DNA from 2 places in the Paenibacillus sp. NRS-1781 genome. Region 1 is predicted to be linked to the other one. Evidence: riboswitches for the same ligand, from Rfam matches in the RefSeq annotation. Region 1 holds a riboswitch; the other holds the start of a gene.
The links. A riboswitch is a leader RNA that binds a small molecule or an ion and turns the genes downstream of it on or off. The one in region 1 is predicted to bind glycine.
Positions count from the first base shown of each region.

Region 2: linked by a shared signal. The riboswitch ahead of gcvT (glycine cleavage system aminomethyltransferase GcvT) and the one ahead of ACIFO6_RS22845 (alanine/glycine:cation symporter family protein) in region 1 are both predicted to bind glycine.

Region 1 covers NZ_JBITPI010000076.1:25,598-33,081, forward strand. The annotation lists gene ACIFO6_RS22840 (glycoside hydrolase family 1 protein) at 1-968, shown strand, start outside; glycine riboswitch at 1,159-1,235, shown strand; glycine riboswitch at 1,253-1,347, shown strand; gene ACIFO6_RS22845 (alanine/glycine:cation symporter family protein) at 1,507-2,925, shown strand; partial or broken gene ACIFO6_RS22850 (aquaporin) at 3,023-3,353, shown strand; gene glpK (glycerol kinase GlpK) at 3,384-4,877, shown strand; gene ACIFO6_RS22860 (LacI family DNA-binding transcriptional regulator) at 5,136-6,176, opposite strand; gene ACIFO6_RS22865 (ABC transporter substrate-binding protein) at 6,460-7,484, shown strand, end outside.
Region 2 covers NZ_JBITPI010000006.1:85,479-92,962, reverse strand. The annotation lists gene ACIFO6_RS02165 (BglG family transcription antiterminator) at 1-821, opposite strand, end outside; gene ACIFO6_RS02160 (PTS mannitol transporter subunit IICB) at 904-2,382, opposite strand; gene gcvH (glycine cleavage system protein GcvH) at 2,777-3,172, opposite strand; glycine riboswitch at 3,473-3,660, shown strand; glycine riboswitch at 3,661-3,757, shown strand; gene gcvT (glycine cleavage system aminomethyltransferase GcvT) at 3,838-4,938, shown strand; gene gcvPA (aminomethyl-transferring glycine dehydrogenase subunit GcvPA) at 5,058-6,413, shown strand; gene gcvPB (aminomethyl-transferring glycine dehydrogenase subunit GcvPB) at 6,410-7,484, shown strand, end outside.

The sequences.
Region 1 (7,484 bases):
AAGTGGTACAACACTACGTCAATTATGCCGAAACGGTGTTTACACGTTATAAGGATAAAGTGAAGTACTGGCTGACTTTTAATGAGATCAATGTGATGACGATGAGTCCGTTCACAGGTGGTGGTGTGGTCATTGACCGTGTAGATAACAAGCAACAAGCCATCTATCAAGCCCTGCATCACCAGTTTGTGGCGAGCGCATTGGCGACAAAACGAGGACATGAGATTATTCCTGGCTCTCAAATCGGCTGTATGCTGGCTCGTATGGAAAGCTATGCACATACGTGTAACCCGGAGGATGTGCTGAAAAGTCAGCATGAAAACCAGATGAATCTGTTCTTTACGGATGTACATGCCCGTGGGGAATATTCAAATTATATGAACCGTTATTTTGAAGAAAATAATATTGTTTTGCACACAGAACCCGGCGATGCCGAGATTCTGAAAAACAACACGGTCGATTACATCTCATTCAGCTATTACATGACCTTGACTGTCTCGGCAGGTCCGGAAGGTGAGAAGGCAGCGGGGAACCTGATTGGAGGCGTGAAAAATCCGTATTTGCAATCCTCTGACTGGGGCTGGCAGATTGATCCGATCGGCCTGCGTGTTACGCTGAACACATTATATGACCGCTATCAAAAGCCGCTGTTCATCGTGGAAAACGGCTTGGGTGCATATGACAAGGTGGAAGAAGACGGCTCCATTCACGACACGTATCGCATTGATTATTTGCGCCAGCATATTGCCCAAATGAAGGAAGCGATTACGGACGGTGTGGATTTGATTGGTTACACCAGTTGGGGGCCTATCGACCTTGTGAGTATGTCTACTTCCGAAATGTCCAAGCGTTACGGATTTATTTATGTTGATATGGACGATGACGGTAACGGAACACTGAAGCGCTCCAAGAAGGACTCTTTTGACTGGTACAAAAATGTAATTGTCACTAACGGAGAAGAACTGTAATCCAAGTTAACTGAATATAACCCAATATGGTCTGGGGGTGGGTGCGGCTGAGAACATCATGAGGATGAATTCGGCCAAGTCCGCCCTTATTTTATAGGCTCGTCCTAAAAAAACGAAACACCTTCACAAATTTTTCACTTGTAAAAAGCTGAAAGTTTTCTGTATAATAAAAACAATTTCATATGTCTGGTTGATGTTTGCGGGAGATGGAACGTAAGTTCCGACCGAAGGGGCAAAACTCTCAGGTGCTTGGGCTGATTACAGCAACAAGCGGGACCGTAAACGGACAGAACTCTGGAGAGACCCTTAATTGGGCGCCGAAGGTGCACCGCAGATATCATCTGCTTAAACTCTCAGGCAAAAGGACAGAGACGCGAATAACCTGTGACAGGGGATGCCCTAGGCTTTTTTATGAGCTGTTAGTGGCTGAATCCTGCACAAGATGGTTGTATTTTTTCGTGCCTTTAACCTCTCCAGGAGTCGAATCAGCGGATTTGACTCTTTTTTGTTTTTTAATATGCTAGAGGAGCGGGTTGAAATGAATTTGGTACATGTGCTAGAAATGATTGACAGCTGGATGTGGGGAGCGCCGCTTCTAATTCTCGTCATGGGCACTGGGTTGTGGCTAACGATCCGTCTGAAGCTACTTCAGGTTGTTCGATTGCCCCTGGCGCTCAAGCTAATTGGTAAAGCGCCGGATGAAGGCAGCGGGGATGTCAGTAGCTTTGGAGCATTGAGTACAGCACTCGCAGCTACTGTAGGTACAGGAAGTATCGTTGGCGTTGCGACTGCGATCAAACTGGGTGGACCCGGCTCATTATTTTGGATGTTGGTTGCAGCTTTTTTCGGAATGGCAACCAAATACGCGGAAGGATTATTATCCGTTAAATACCGTGTTAAAGACCGGAACGGACAATTTTCGGGTGGACCCATGTATTATATTGAAAAAGGGCTTGGCCGCCGTTTCAAGCCGCTGGCGATGTTGTTTGCCTTTTCTGGTATTCTTGTAGCGCTATTTGGAATCGGTACTTTTCCGCAAGTAAAGGCTATCGTTTCTTCTACGGAAAGTAGCTTTGGAATACCAACAGTAGTTACAGCAATCGTTATTTCCGTGTTAACGGCTGTTGTAACGATTGGAGGACTCAAAAGTATTGCCAAGGTATCCACAAAGATCGTTCCATTCATGTCGGGGCTCTATATCGTAGTTTGTTTAATCGTTCTCATTAAGTTTGCAGGAGAGCTGCCTCATGCGATCGCTTTAGTATTGCAAGGGGCTTTCTCGACCACATCCGCGACTGGTGGTTTTGCCGGAGCCACGATTATGCTGGCGATGCGAAGCGGGGTAGCCAGAGGTATTTTTGCCAATGAGGCCGGACTGGGCAGTGCACCAATTGCAGCCGCAGCTGCCAAAACCAAATGGCCTGCGGAGCAAGGGCTAATATCCATGACAGGCGTATTTATCGATACGATGATTATTTGTAATCTGACAGGGTTTACGTTGCTAGTTACAGGAATATGGAGTGGAAATGATGATGGAGGTCTGATGACCCAGCATGCGTTTTCCAGTGCCTTTCCGGCTGGGGCAGAGCTCGTGACGATTAGCCTTATTTTATTTGCGTTCACAACGATACTTGGCTGGAACTACTACGGGGAGCGCTGCGTTGAATATTTGCTTGGGGTCAAGTGGATTAAACCGTATCGCTATCTATTCATCGCTCTGGTAGCAGGAGGCGCGTTCATCAAGCTGGAAGCCATTTGGCTGCTGGCAGATATCTTTAACGCCATGATGGCCTTCCCGAACTTGATTGCACTGCTTGGCTTGTCGGGAATTGTAGTTGCTGAGACCCGTACCTATATGGATTCCCTGTACCCCAACAAGAAAAAGGGAATGCTTGCCGGTGCCAGTGCCGGAGCAGCCATAGACATAGAAGAAAAAGGACAAACAGTCAACTCATAAAGGAGTGTCCCTCAGCCACTACAGGTTGGGAGGACACTTCTTTTTTTACTGTAAATATCGTCTTATTCAAGCTCTTTTGATGTTATTGTTGTGGGCTATGACTGGATTCCAAGGGCTTCGGCAAGGCGGGCGGCTAAAAGTCATTGTGGGTTTTCTGGTTGTCAGCATCGGCTTGTCCTTGGGCGGGACGACAGGTTATGCTATTAATCCGGCTAGAGATTTGGGGCCGCGTCTTGTGCATTGGTTGCTGCCGATTGTAGGGTCATTGTTTGGGGGCGCTTTCGAGGGTTGTTTTACCAGATCGTATTTAAAGGGAATATGACTCCAGCTTTTGGATTGTGCTGGGTATGATTGTAGTAGTGCTTATGGTTACCTTTCGTTTCAGCCGTACTTATAAAAGTGATAAAGCTCATAAAATGACAGCATAAAATGGTTTCATTACAGGGGGGAGATTAACGATGGAAAAATATATTTTGTCACTGGATCAGGGAACAACCAGCTCAAGAGCGATTTTGTTCAACAGTAAAGGGGATGTGGTGTACTCGGCTCAGCGGGAGTTTCCGCAATACTTTCCTCATCCCGGCTGGGTGGAACAGAATGCGAATGAAATCTGGAGCTCCATTCTGGGGGTCATTGCATCCTGTCTATCCGAATCCGGTGTAAAAGCGAAGCAGATTGCCGCCATCGGCATTACCAATCAGCGTGAGTCGGTAGCGGTGTGGGACAAAAATACAGGACTACCTGTGTATAACGTACTTGTATGGCAGTCACGCCAAACCTCGGAAATCTGCGAAGAACTGAAGCAGCAAGGGCATGAAGAGCTATTCCACAGTAAAACAGGGCTGTTGATTGACCCGTATTTCTCTGGCACAAAAGTGAAGTGGATACTGGACCATGTAGAAGGTGCGCGCGAAAAGGCGGAACGAGGCGACTTGCTGTTCGGTACGATTGATTCGTGGCTAATCTGGAAGCTGTCCGGCGGCAAGGCGCATGTGACCGACTATTCCAACGCAGCCAGAACGCTGATGTATAATATTTATGAGCTAAAGTGGGACGAAGAGCTATTGGACATTCTAGGTGTGCCAAAAAACATGCTGCCTGAGGTACGGCCTTCTTCCGAGGTATACGCGCACACCGTGGATTATCATTTCTTTGGTCAAAATATACCGATTGCTGGCGCAGCAGGTGACCAGCAGGCGGCTCTATTTGGTCAGGCTTGTTACGAAAAAGGGATGATCAAAAGTACTTACGGCACAGGTTGCTTCATGCTGATGAACACGGGCGATCAACCCGTGGAATCCAAGCACGGACTCATTACAACCATCGCTTGGGGGCTGGAGGAAGGCAAGGTGCAATATGCGCTGGAGGGGAGTGTCTTTGTAGCGGGCTCGGCGATCCAGTGGCTTCGTGACGGTCTGCGCATGTTCCGTGAAGCCAAAGACAGCGAAGCCTATGCAGCCCGCGTGTCCTCTTCGGAAGGGGTGTATCTGGTACCTGCTTTTGTCGGACTGGGCAGTCCGTACTGGGATAGTGAGGTGCGTGGAGCGATGTTTGGCCTGACACGGGGTACCACGAAAGAACATTTTATTCGTGCAACACTGGAGGCACTTGCTTACCAGACGAAAGACGTGCTTGCCGCGATGGAAATTGACTCCGGCATTGCCGTGAAGACGTTGCGAGTGGATGGGGGAGCCGTGCTGAACAATTTTCTGATGCAATTCCAGAGCGATATTCTGGATGCCACAGTAGAGCGGCCTGTGATCCATGAGACGACGGCACTGGGAGCCGCATGTCTGGCAGGCTTGGCGATTGGATATTGGAAGAGCATGGATGAACTGCGCAAGCGTGTGAGGGTGGAGCGATCTTTTGCCCCCGCTATGGATGAAGAAACGCGCAGCAGCTTGTATGAGGGCTGGAAAAAGGCCGTGAACGCGACGATGGCCTACAAGTAACAGCTTAAATGAAGGGTCTCTTCTGGAGCAACGCAATGTCTTTTTCGGTTACATGTAAGACAGTTGAATAGGGCGTTATATTTTATCCGCTCCACCACTGTTGTTTACTCTAAATAAAACTTAAATGCCCCGTAAGATGGATACTTTCTCTCAAAGTGTCCATCTTACGGGGCACAGGCATGTAACACGATGGTGACTCCCTTTTTTGCTAAAGAGTTATAGAAAGCTGACGCACTCTTTGAGATACGCATGGATATGCTAGCCCTGAACCATCGTATGGTTCCAATTTTGCATCGCTCCGCAGGAACTGCGAATGACTAGCTCCGGTTCTACTTTAATACATTTCGTTTCCATTTGTTTATTCATCAGGTCAAATAGCACCATAGCAGCTAGTCGGCCTATTTTTTGTTTATCTTGTTTTACAGTGGTCAGTGGAGGATCGGTGTAGCGACAGGCTTCTATATCATCACATCCCACCACAGCAATATCCTCGGGTACCCTCAAGCCGCTTTCCTTGAAAGCACGGATGGCACCAAAGGCAAGCAGGTCGGTAGCCGCAAAAATAGCCCTTGGCAAATTTCCTTGCTGTATCCACGCCTTCGCAATCTGGTATCCATCTTCCGCCGCGTAGTCCTTAGCATACACGATCCATTCGGGTCTGACATCAAGACTAAACCGTTTTAGTGAAGCAATAAAGGCTTCTTCTCTCTCCTTAATCACCAGGGAGGGGCGTTCGATGCCTATAAAACCCATATCGCGGTAGCCATTCATGTAAAAATGCTCAACAACCTTCATTGAGATCTTTTGATTATCGGACATAATATAGCAGGAACTGGCTCCGGTTAGTTCAATATCGACACCGATGCAGGGAATGGGGCTGGCATCGAGATCAAAAACGCTCTTCTCCACTTCATCTCCGGCAATAATAATGCACCCGTCCACTGAAAAATATTTTGAACGAGCCAAATAGTCCTCTCCATTGTCCAGAAATTTTTCATTCGAAAAAAACAGCAGGTCGTAACCGAGCAAGCCAATCTGTTTTTTGAAGACATTAATGATATCTACAAAAAAAGGATGGCTAAAATCGACATTCAGCTTGCCAGCGAATATAACGCCTACCACATTTGATTTTTTGGTAGCAAGCGTTTTAGCCGAGGAGGAGGGTCTGTAGCCTGTTTCCTCCATAATTTTAAGCACCCGCTGCCGGGTTTCCTCACTGATATCCGTGTAATTATTTATAATTTTCGAAACCGTTGCTACAGAAACGCCTGCCATATTTGCTATTGTTTTTATATTCATGAAATCCTCCAAAACTAAACTGGTTTAGTTGAATTGACCTTGTATTCTAAATCTAATGATTACTCGTATTCTATGCTACCTTATAGAGGAGAGTCAACAGTGCTTTTAGGATATGTTTTAATATATTATGGGAAAATAAGTTTAATTTAGCGGTGGTTCATGTTTTTTTTGATATTTCACAAATCTCTATTTACAAAAACAGATCATTCGTTACATAATGGTAAATGTAAATAACGAAACTGCTTTCGTAACGTATTCTAAAATGATATGGGGGGATTCTGCAATGCTAAAAAAGAGTTTATTTTTACTTCTTGTAACCGCTTTAATCTTGGTATTGGCCGCTTGCGGTAAAGGTAGCGGAACTGCACAGGAGGGGAATAAAAAGGTCACGTTAAAGATTATTCATTGGCAGCAGGAAAATATTAATAACTATATAAAGGAATTTAACAAAAAATTTGAAGAGAAGTATCCAGATGTTCAGGTGGAGTATACGACAGTTCCTGCTGACTCGACGTATGATCAATTGATGCAAACGCGTATGAATGCTGGTTCATCCGGTGATGCAGACATTATTCCTTTGAAATTCAGCTTCGTAGGCGCTCCGCAGGAATGGTCCAAGGGAGCAGCAGATCCGATGTGGAAGCAATGGATTGACGGAGGACTAATAGCCGATCTGTCGGATCAAGCTTTTATCAAAAACTATAATCCTACAGATGTCAAAAATGCCATGACCTATAAGGACAAGGTGTACGGTGTAAATATGGGTAAGGTGGCACTGACAGGTCTGTTCTACAACAAAGAGATTTTTGAAAAATATAATCTTGCTGTGCCCACAACTTGGGATGAGCTGGTACATGTGATGAAGGTACTCAAGGATAACGGCGTAGAACCGATTGGTTTCGGCGGTAAGGATGTATGGCCTATTAACCTTGCTGTCCAGGGGCTTCAAGCCTCTATCCATGATGATCAGCTGGAATATATTAAAGGGCTGTGGACAGGTAAGACAAAGCTGACAGACCCCGTCCAGCTTGAGGTGCTGGAAAAAACACAAATTTTGATGAACAACGCCATTGGTGGATTTATGGGGATTGACTATGGAACCCTGCCAAGCTTGTTTGCTACAGGGCGTGTAGCTATGATTGCGGATGGCACGTGGGATGCAACGACGATCCAGACAGCCAATCCAGAGATGAAATTTGGTTATTTCCCGATTCCAGGCAGCAATGATCCCGCCAAAAATAAAAACCTTGCAGGCAAGTATGATATGACATGGATGGTATTGGAAAAGTCGCCAAACAAGGATTATGC
Region 2 (7,484 bases), on a different contig from region 1:
GACAATTCCGTGCATATGCGTTCCACCATAGCTGTGCGCAGCATGATATTCTCATCCGAATCTGTTTTGGAATACGAGAGACGATGATCCACAACGTATCCGAGCCGCAGACGTGCCAGCGAAACGCAAATTTGAATCAACAGCTCCATATATTTGCTTTCCACCCTGTTTTTCAGCCATTTCTCATGGGGCTGCCAGAGGGAATTTTCCACGGTCAGCAGGTTCTCTCTGCCAATCATCTCCAGCAACTTGTCAGCGACACGTGTCACAGGACGAAGCTCCTCCCGGCTGGAAAACAGATCCGATTCATCCAAATACTCTAGAGCCAGCTCGGAAATCGCCCGTCTTTTGTCCGTCTCCCGGCCTGTAATCTCGACGCCGTACCCGCGTCTGCGCACAAGCACGAGTCCCCGTTCCACGATCCAGCCTTGCAATTCGTCCAGATCATGACTGACCGTAGTTACTGCGACCTTCAAATCAGCAGCCAGCGCCAGCAGCTTGATCGGCTCCTGTGTATCCAGCAGCATACAGAGAACCACGATCTTTCTTTCCTCAGCCGAATATTCGTCCGACTTCGTATGCATCAATTGCTCCCGCAGACATACAAGCTGAGCCGGGTCGGCATCCACATAGATACCAATCCCTGATTTTTTCTCCAGCTTTACCGCATGAGCCGCTAACCAATGCTCGACTGCACTGAGCTCCCGGTGAACCGTCCTTGTGCTGACATTAATCTTCGTGGCAATTTCCCCGGCTGTTACCTCTTGGGACTGCTCCAGAAGATATTCCACGATGTCACGTTGTCGTTTCGTAATATTCATAAACGCATACCGTTCCTTCCCAAGCTCATCCCTTCCGCAGAACATACCTACTGCACACAGGCGGCCTGACTACTACAGGGGATTAAGAATCGGATTTCAGACGTTCCACCAGCGCTTCGTATTCAGGACTTTTCAGGAAATTGTCAATAGAAATGTGCTCAGCATTGGGAGCTACCGTTTTAGCCCGGTCTGTCAACGTTTTTTGCGTAATGACAATATCCGTATCCTGCGGAATCTCACTGATTGCCGTGTTTGTTACCGTAACATCCACACCCGCCTGCTTCATTTTTTTGCGTAAAATCGAGGCGCCCATAGCGCTTGAGCCCATACCTGCATCACAGGAAAAGACGATCTTGTTGACATCTGATTTATCCTTGACCGTTTGAACTTCGGCAATCTTGGCAGCAAGATCAGCTTCGCGGTTATCTTCCGTTACAGCGGCGTTTTCGCTTGCACCTTTGCTTTGAGTCTTCATATCCTTCATACGGGATGCCGCTTCCTCAAGCCCCTCTCCTTTTTGCTTACCTGTCTTGAGTAATACCGCAGCCACAGCAAACGATACGACCGCAGCAGCAATCACACCGCTCAGCATTGGCAAATATCCGCCTTTTGGCGTCATCAGGAAATAAGCGATGATACTACCCGGTGAAGGAGCTGCAACCAGTCCGGCACCTGTCAGCATGAAACAGAACGTTCCCACCATGCCCCCTGCTATAGCAGCAAGAATCAGAATCGGCTTCATCAAAATATAAGGGAAATAAATTTCATGAATCCCGCCGAAAAAGTGAATGATGACCGCGCCGGGAGCCGACGACTTCGCAGAACCTTTACCAAACAGGCAATAGGCCAGCAAAATACCGAGCCCCGGTCCAGGGTTGGATTCAAGCATGAACAAAACGGATTTGCCTGTTCTTGAAGCCTCCTCCAGCGCAATCGGACTCAATACTCCGTGGTTCAGTGCGTTGTTTAGAAATAACACTTTTCCGGGCTCAATAATGAGGTTGACGAGCGGCAAAAGCCCTGCGTTCACGAGGAACTGTACCCCTGCTGACAACACTTGACTGATAATTTGTACAAACGGTCCGATTGCCACATGGGCAAGCAACGCTAAAATCGCCCCGATAATCCCTGCTGAGAAGTTATTGACCAGCATTTCAAACCCTGATTTAACTTTGCCGTCAATCGCTTTGTCGAATTTCTTCAATATCCATGCAGCCAGCGGACCCGCTACCATCGCGCCGAGGAACATCGGAATGTCCGCCCCGACAATGACACCCATCGTCATAATGGCCCCGATCACACCTCCGCGCTGTCCGTGAATCATGGTGCCACCCGTATAACCGATCAGCAGTGGCAGCAAATAATTTTTCATCGGATCAACCAGTTGTGCAAAACCCTCATTCGGAAACCATCCGGTCGGAATAAAGAGTGCCGTGATCAATCCCCACGCGATAAAGGCCCCCATATTGGGCATAACCATACCACTGAGAAAACGGCCAAAACGCTGTACGGCAACGCGCGCGCCTCCGTTTGAATTGGACTTTGCGTCCACTGTGCTCATATTCATATCCTCCTTATAGGTAAAAAGCATCACTACCTTTTCTTAAAATTCATACTAAATGACAACGCTATCTTCATCAACGAAATGAAAACGTACTTTCGTCATGAACATTGATGACAACATTTAAATTTAAGGTAAACAGGCGCGAAATCCTTCTGCATAATTCCTCTTAATATGGCCTGTAACATGAGTGTTTAGTCGAAAAACCATCCTGTCATCAGTACAATTTATGTATGAGATCTATCCTCTAAAAAAGATAAAAGAACGTAATTACGCTTTCCAAAAAAGACAGCAAAAAATAGCCGCTATGCCCAATCATCGCGACTATTTTTATACAAAACAGAGCGGACAAACGCCACTCTTATTCAGTTATCCAACCTAATTTGCCCCATTATTACTCATTGGCAGTCAATTGCTCGTACTGATCCGCAGACAGCAGCTTGCTTAGTGCTTTCTCTACATCTTCTCCAAGCTCCACTTCGATCATCCAGCCTTTTTCATAGGGAGACTCGTTCACCAGCTCAGGCGTGCTTTCCAGCGCTTCATTCACCTTCAACACCGTTCCCGTCACCGGAGCGAACAGGTCGGATACTGTCTTTACCGATTCAATAGTACCAATCTCTGCCCCCTGCTCAATCGTTGCTCCCTCCCCAGGCAGCTCCACAAAAACGATATCCCCCAGTTGATGCTGTGCAAAGTCCGTAATACCGATTCGTACCGTTCCATCCTCTGTGCGCTGAACCCACTCGTGTTCCTCTGTGTACCACAATTGCTGCTTCACTTCACTCATCCTGCTCCGCCTCGCTTCCATATGGATTACATCGTTTCGCCTACCCGTCTGTGACAGGTTAAGATTATGACAACAAGAACTCTCATGTCAATAATACTAACAAAAATATTTCACATTTCTCCATATATCGTTCTAACTAAAAATACGACAGGATATAACAAACGCTTACATAACCTTATTTATGAATAAAATGTTTTTAATAATGTTTTTCATGACATTTTTGTTGACATTTCGAATAAATTTGCGTATTAATGGGTTATAACAAGTGCTTTTGGAAATACCCGATAACTGTAAACGCGGATGAACGTGGAGGGAGAGACTGCCAAAACTCGCTAGCTGTTGCCGCCTGTGAAAACAAGGTAGCCAGCGAGTGGAATCAAGCTGTTACCGGCAGGGCCGGATGACGTTTAGCTGATCCAAGGGCAGCGCCGAAGGAGTAAACCTGCACCGCAGGTGAATCTCTCAGGCAAAAGGACCTCTGCCGGACGCATCTCTGGAGAGCATTCGCCATACAGGCGGATCACCCAAGGGGAAACCTGGTACGCACCGGGGTAACTCTCAGGTATCAAGGACAGAGCTGAAAAAAAGTGTGTGGACTGCGGTCCATACGTTTTTTTCGGCCTGTCTTTTTTGTTTAGCTGATCACACTGGATAGGAGTGAAAAAATGACTAACTTGCGAAAAACGCCGCTGTATTCCTCCTACGGCACGCTGCCGGGGGTTCGTTGCATTGATTTTGGCGGCTGGGAGCTGCCTGTACAGTTCAGTGGCATTCAAAAGGAGCATGAGGCCGTCCGACAACGTGCGGGAATGTTCGATGTATCGCATATGGGTGAATTCTTGGTCGAAGGCCAGGAAGCCGAAGCATTTCTGCAACAGGTGACGACGAACGATGTCAGTCAGTTGGAGCCAGGTCAGGCCCAATACTCTCTCCTGTGTTACCCGGATGGAGGTGTAGTAGACGACCTGCTTGTTTACTGTAAAGGGTCGGAGCGTTACATGCTCGTTGTGAATGCCTCCAATATCGACAAGGATTGGGATTGGCTGCTTCGCCATGCTCCTGCATCCGTTCATCTGGAAAACGTATCAGATGCGTTAGCACTGCTGGCGTTGCAAGGACCTGAAGCTGCTCGTATTACCGCAGCCGTGACAGACGTGGACATTACGAATCTGGCATCCTTCCGATTCCGTGAGGATGTGCAATTGTTCGGGGCAAAAGCGCTCGTCTCCCGCACCGGGTACACGGGTGAAGACGGTTTTGAATTTTATGTGCCCGCTGTGGATGCACCGGCAGTGTGGGACGGATTGCTTCGCATCGGTGAGCCGCATGGTCTGGTTCCCGCCGGACTTGGGGCCAGGGATACGCTGCGCTTCGAGGCACGGCTGCCGCTGTACGGACAGGAGTTGTCCGCTACCATTTCCCCACTGGAAGCTGGTTTAGGCTTCTTCGTCAAGCTGAATAAGGGGGATTTTATCGGGAGAGAGGCCCTGCAACGTCAGAAAGAACAAGGTATTCCACGCAAGCTGATCGGACTGGAAATGCTCGACCGCGGCATCCCACGTGCCCATTATCCCGTTTTTGCGGAAGGACAGCACATTGGCGAGGTCACAACGGGAACCCAGTCGCCCACCTTAAAGCGTAATCTGGGTTTGGCTCTAGTGGACAGTCGTTTCAGTTCCCTATCCACACCGTTGGAGGTCGAGATTCGTGGCAAGCGCCTGCGCGCCGAGGTGGTAGCAGCGCCCTTTTATAAACGTCCACGCTGATTTAATACTATAACTATCGTGATCCATTACTAACGCTGCCCCGTTCGCAATCGTTTATTAATCATTTGTTAATCGTTCTACGTTTTTACGATTTTGTTGGTTGAAAGGAGCCAGACCCAATGAAACAGCATCGCTATCTTCCCATGACTGAACAGGATCAAGCCGAAATGCTACGCGCGGTCGGCGCATCGTCTATCGACGATTTATTCAGCGATATTCCTGAGGCGATCCGGTATAAGGGGGAGCTGCCCCTGTCTTCTCGGTTAGACGAAAGAGCCTTAACCCGCCACTTATCAGGACTGGCCGGGCAAAATGCCAATACAGACACGCACGCCAGCTTTCTCGGCGCAGGGATTTACGATCATCATATTCCATCCGTTATCCAGCATATCACTTCACGCTCGGAATTTTATACGGCCTACACTCCCTATCAACCGGAGGTAAGCCAGGGCGAGCTGCAAGCCATCTTCGAATTCCAATCGTATATATGCGAATTAACAGGCATGGCTGTAGCCAATGCCAGTATGTATGATGGAGCGACTGCGCTGGCAGAAGCAGGCTCATTGGCCGCCGCTGCCACCCGCCGCAAGCAGCTCATCGTATCGCGGACCGTCCATCCAGAGGCACGCCAGGTGCTAGCCGCCTATGCGCGCGGGCTGGATTTGGATATCGTGGAAATCGGCTGTGCAGATGGTGTAACCGACATGAAAGCATTAGCGACAGCCATATCGGAACAGACGGCGGCTGTTTTGGTCCAAAGCCCTAATTTTTTCGGGGCCGTAGAAAATCTGAAGCCGATGGCTGACCTGATCCATGCGCACAAGGGTCTTATGGTCGTCAGCGCCAATCCGCTGGCGTTAGGCCTGCTGGAAGCACCCGACAAGCAGGGTGCGGATATTGTCGTAGGAGACGCGCAGCCGCTTGGCATCTCCTCCTCCCTCGGCGGCCCGACCTGCGGCTACTTTGCCGTTTCTCAGGCTCATATGCGCCGTATCCCCGGCCGTATTGTGGGCCAGACCACAGACCGTAACGGCAAACGTGGCTTCGTGCTGACCTTGCAGGCACGGGAACAGCATATCCGCCGGGAAAAGGCCACCTCTAATATATGCTCCAATCAGGCACTGCTCGCTTTATCTGCCTCAGTGTATTTGTCCGTCATGGGTAGACAGGGCATCGCGGAAGTAGCCGCGCTAAACCTGCACAAAAGCCGCTACGCATTGGAGCAATTACTTGGATTGAAGGGCATAACCGCCTCCTTTACCGCACCCACCTTTAACGAGTTTGCCCTGCGGTTACCTGAGAGTACGGATATAAATAAACTGCAAGCCGAATTGCTTGCCGCCGGATTTATCGGCGGCTACGATTTGGGCCAGAATTATGAGGAATATGCGGGTCACATCCTGATTGCCGTGACAGAGCAACGAACAAAGGAAGAGATCGATCAATTCGTACACATCTTGGGGGGATTGCTATGACGCATACTACAGGACAAGATCAGGCGCTCATTTTGGAATTGAGCAGACCCGGCCGTATCGCCTATTCACTGCCTGAATGCGATGTTCCCCGGCGTCCGGTGGCAGAGCTTTTGCCGGATTATGCGCAGCGCAGCGAGCCTGCGGCATTGCCCGAGGTATACGAAGTAGACGTTATTCGACATTATACAGCACTGTCACGGCGTAATTTTGGCGTGGACAACGGATTTTATCCCCTCGGCTCCTGTACGATGAAATACAACCCCAAGGTGAACGAGGATGTCGCCCGTTATGCAGGCTTCGCCAAAATCCATCCGTACCAGCCGGAGGACAGCATCCAGGGCGCCATGGCGCTGCTCCATACGCTTCAAAACGATCTGGCCGCGTTAACCGGCATGGATGCCGTCACCCTTCAGCCCGCCGCGGGCGCCCATGGCGAATGGACCGGGCTAATGATGATCCGCTCCTACCACGAAGCGCGTGGTGAGCGGCGTACCAAGGTGCTCGTGCCGGATTCCTCGCACGGAACGAACCCCGCCAGCGCCACTGTGGCAGGCTTCGAAACGGTCACCCTCCCCTCCACACCGCAGGGGCTGGTGGATCTGGACGCGCTGCGTCAAGCCGTAGGCAACGACACCGCTGCGCTTATGCTGACCAACCCGAACACGCTCGGGCTGTTCGAGAAGCAAATCGCTGACATTGCCGCGATTGTGCATGAAGCGGGTGGCCTGCTCTACTATGACGGCGCGAACTCCAACGCCATTATGGGGATCACCCGCCCCGGGGATATGGGCTTTGACGTGGTGCATCTCAATTTGCACAAAACGATGAGTACCCCACATGGCGGAGGCGGGCCTGGCGCGGGACCTGTCGGGGTAAAGCAGCGGCTCATTCCGTATTTGCCCAAGCCGCTTGTTGTGCGTGATCCACAGGGAATGTACCATTGGGACCTAGAACAGGGAGATTCTATCGGACGGGTCAAAGCCTTTTACGGCAATTTCGGCATTCTCGTCCGTGCCTATGCCTATATCCGCAGCTATGGTCCTGACGGCTTGAAGCGGGTATCCGAATGTG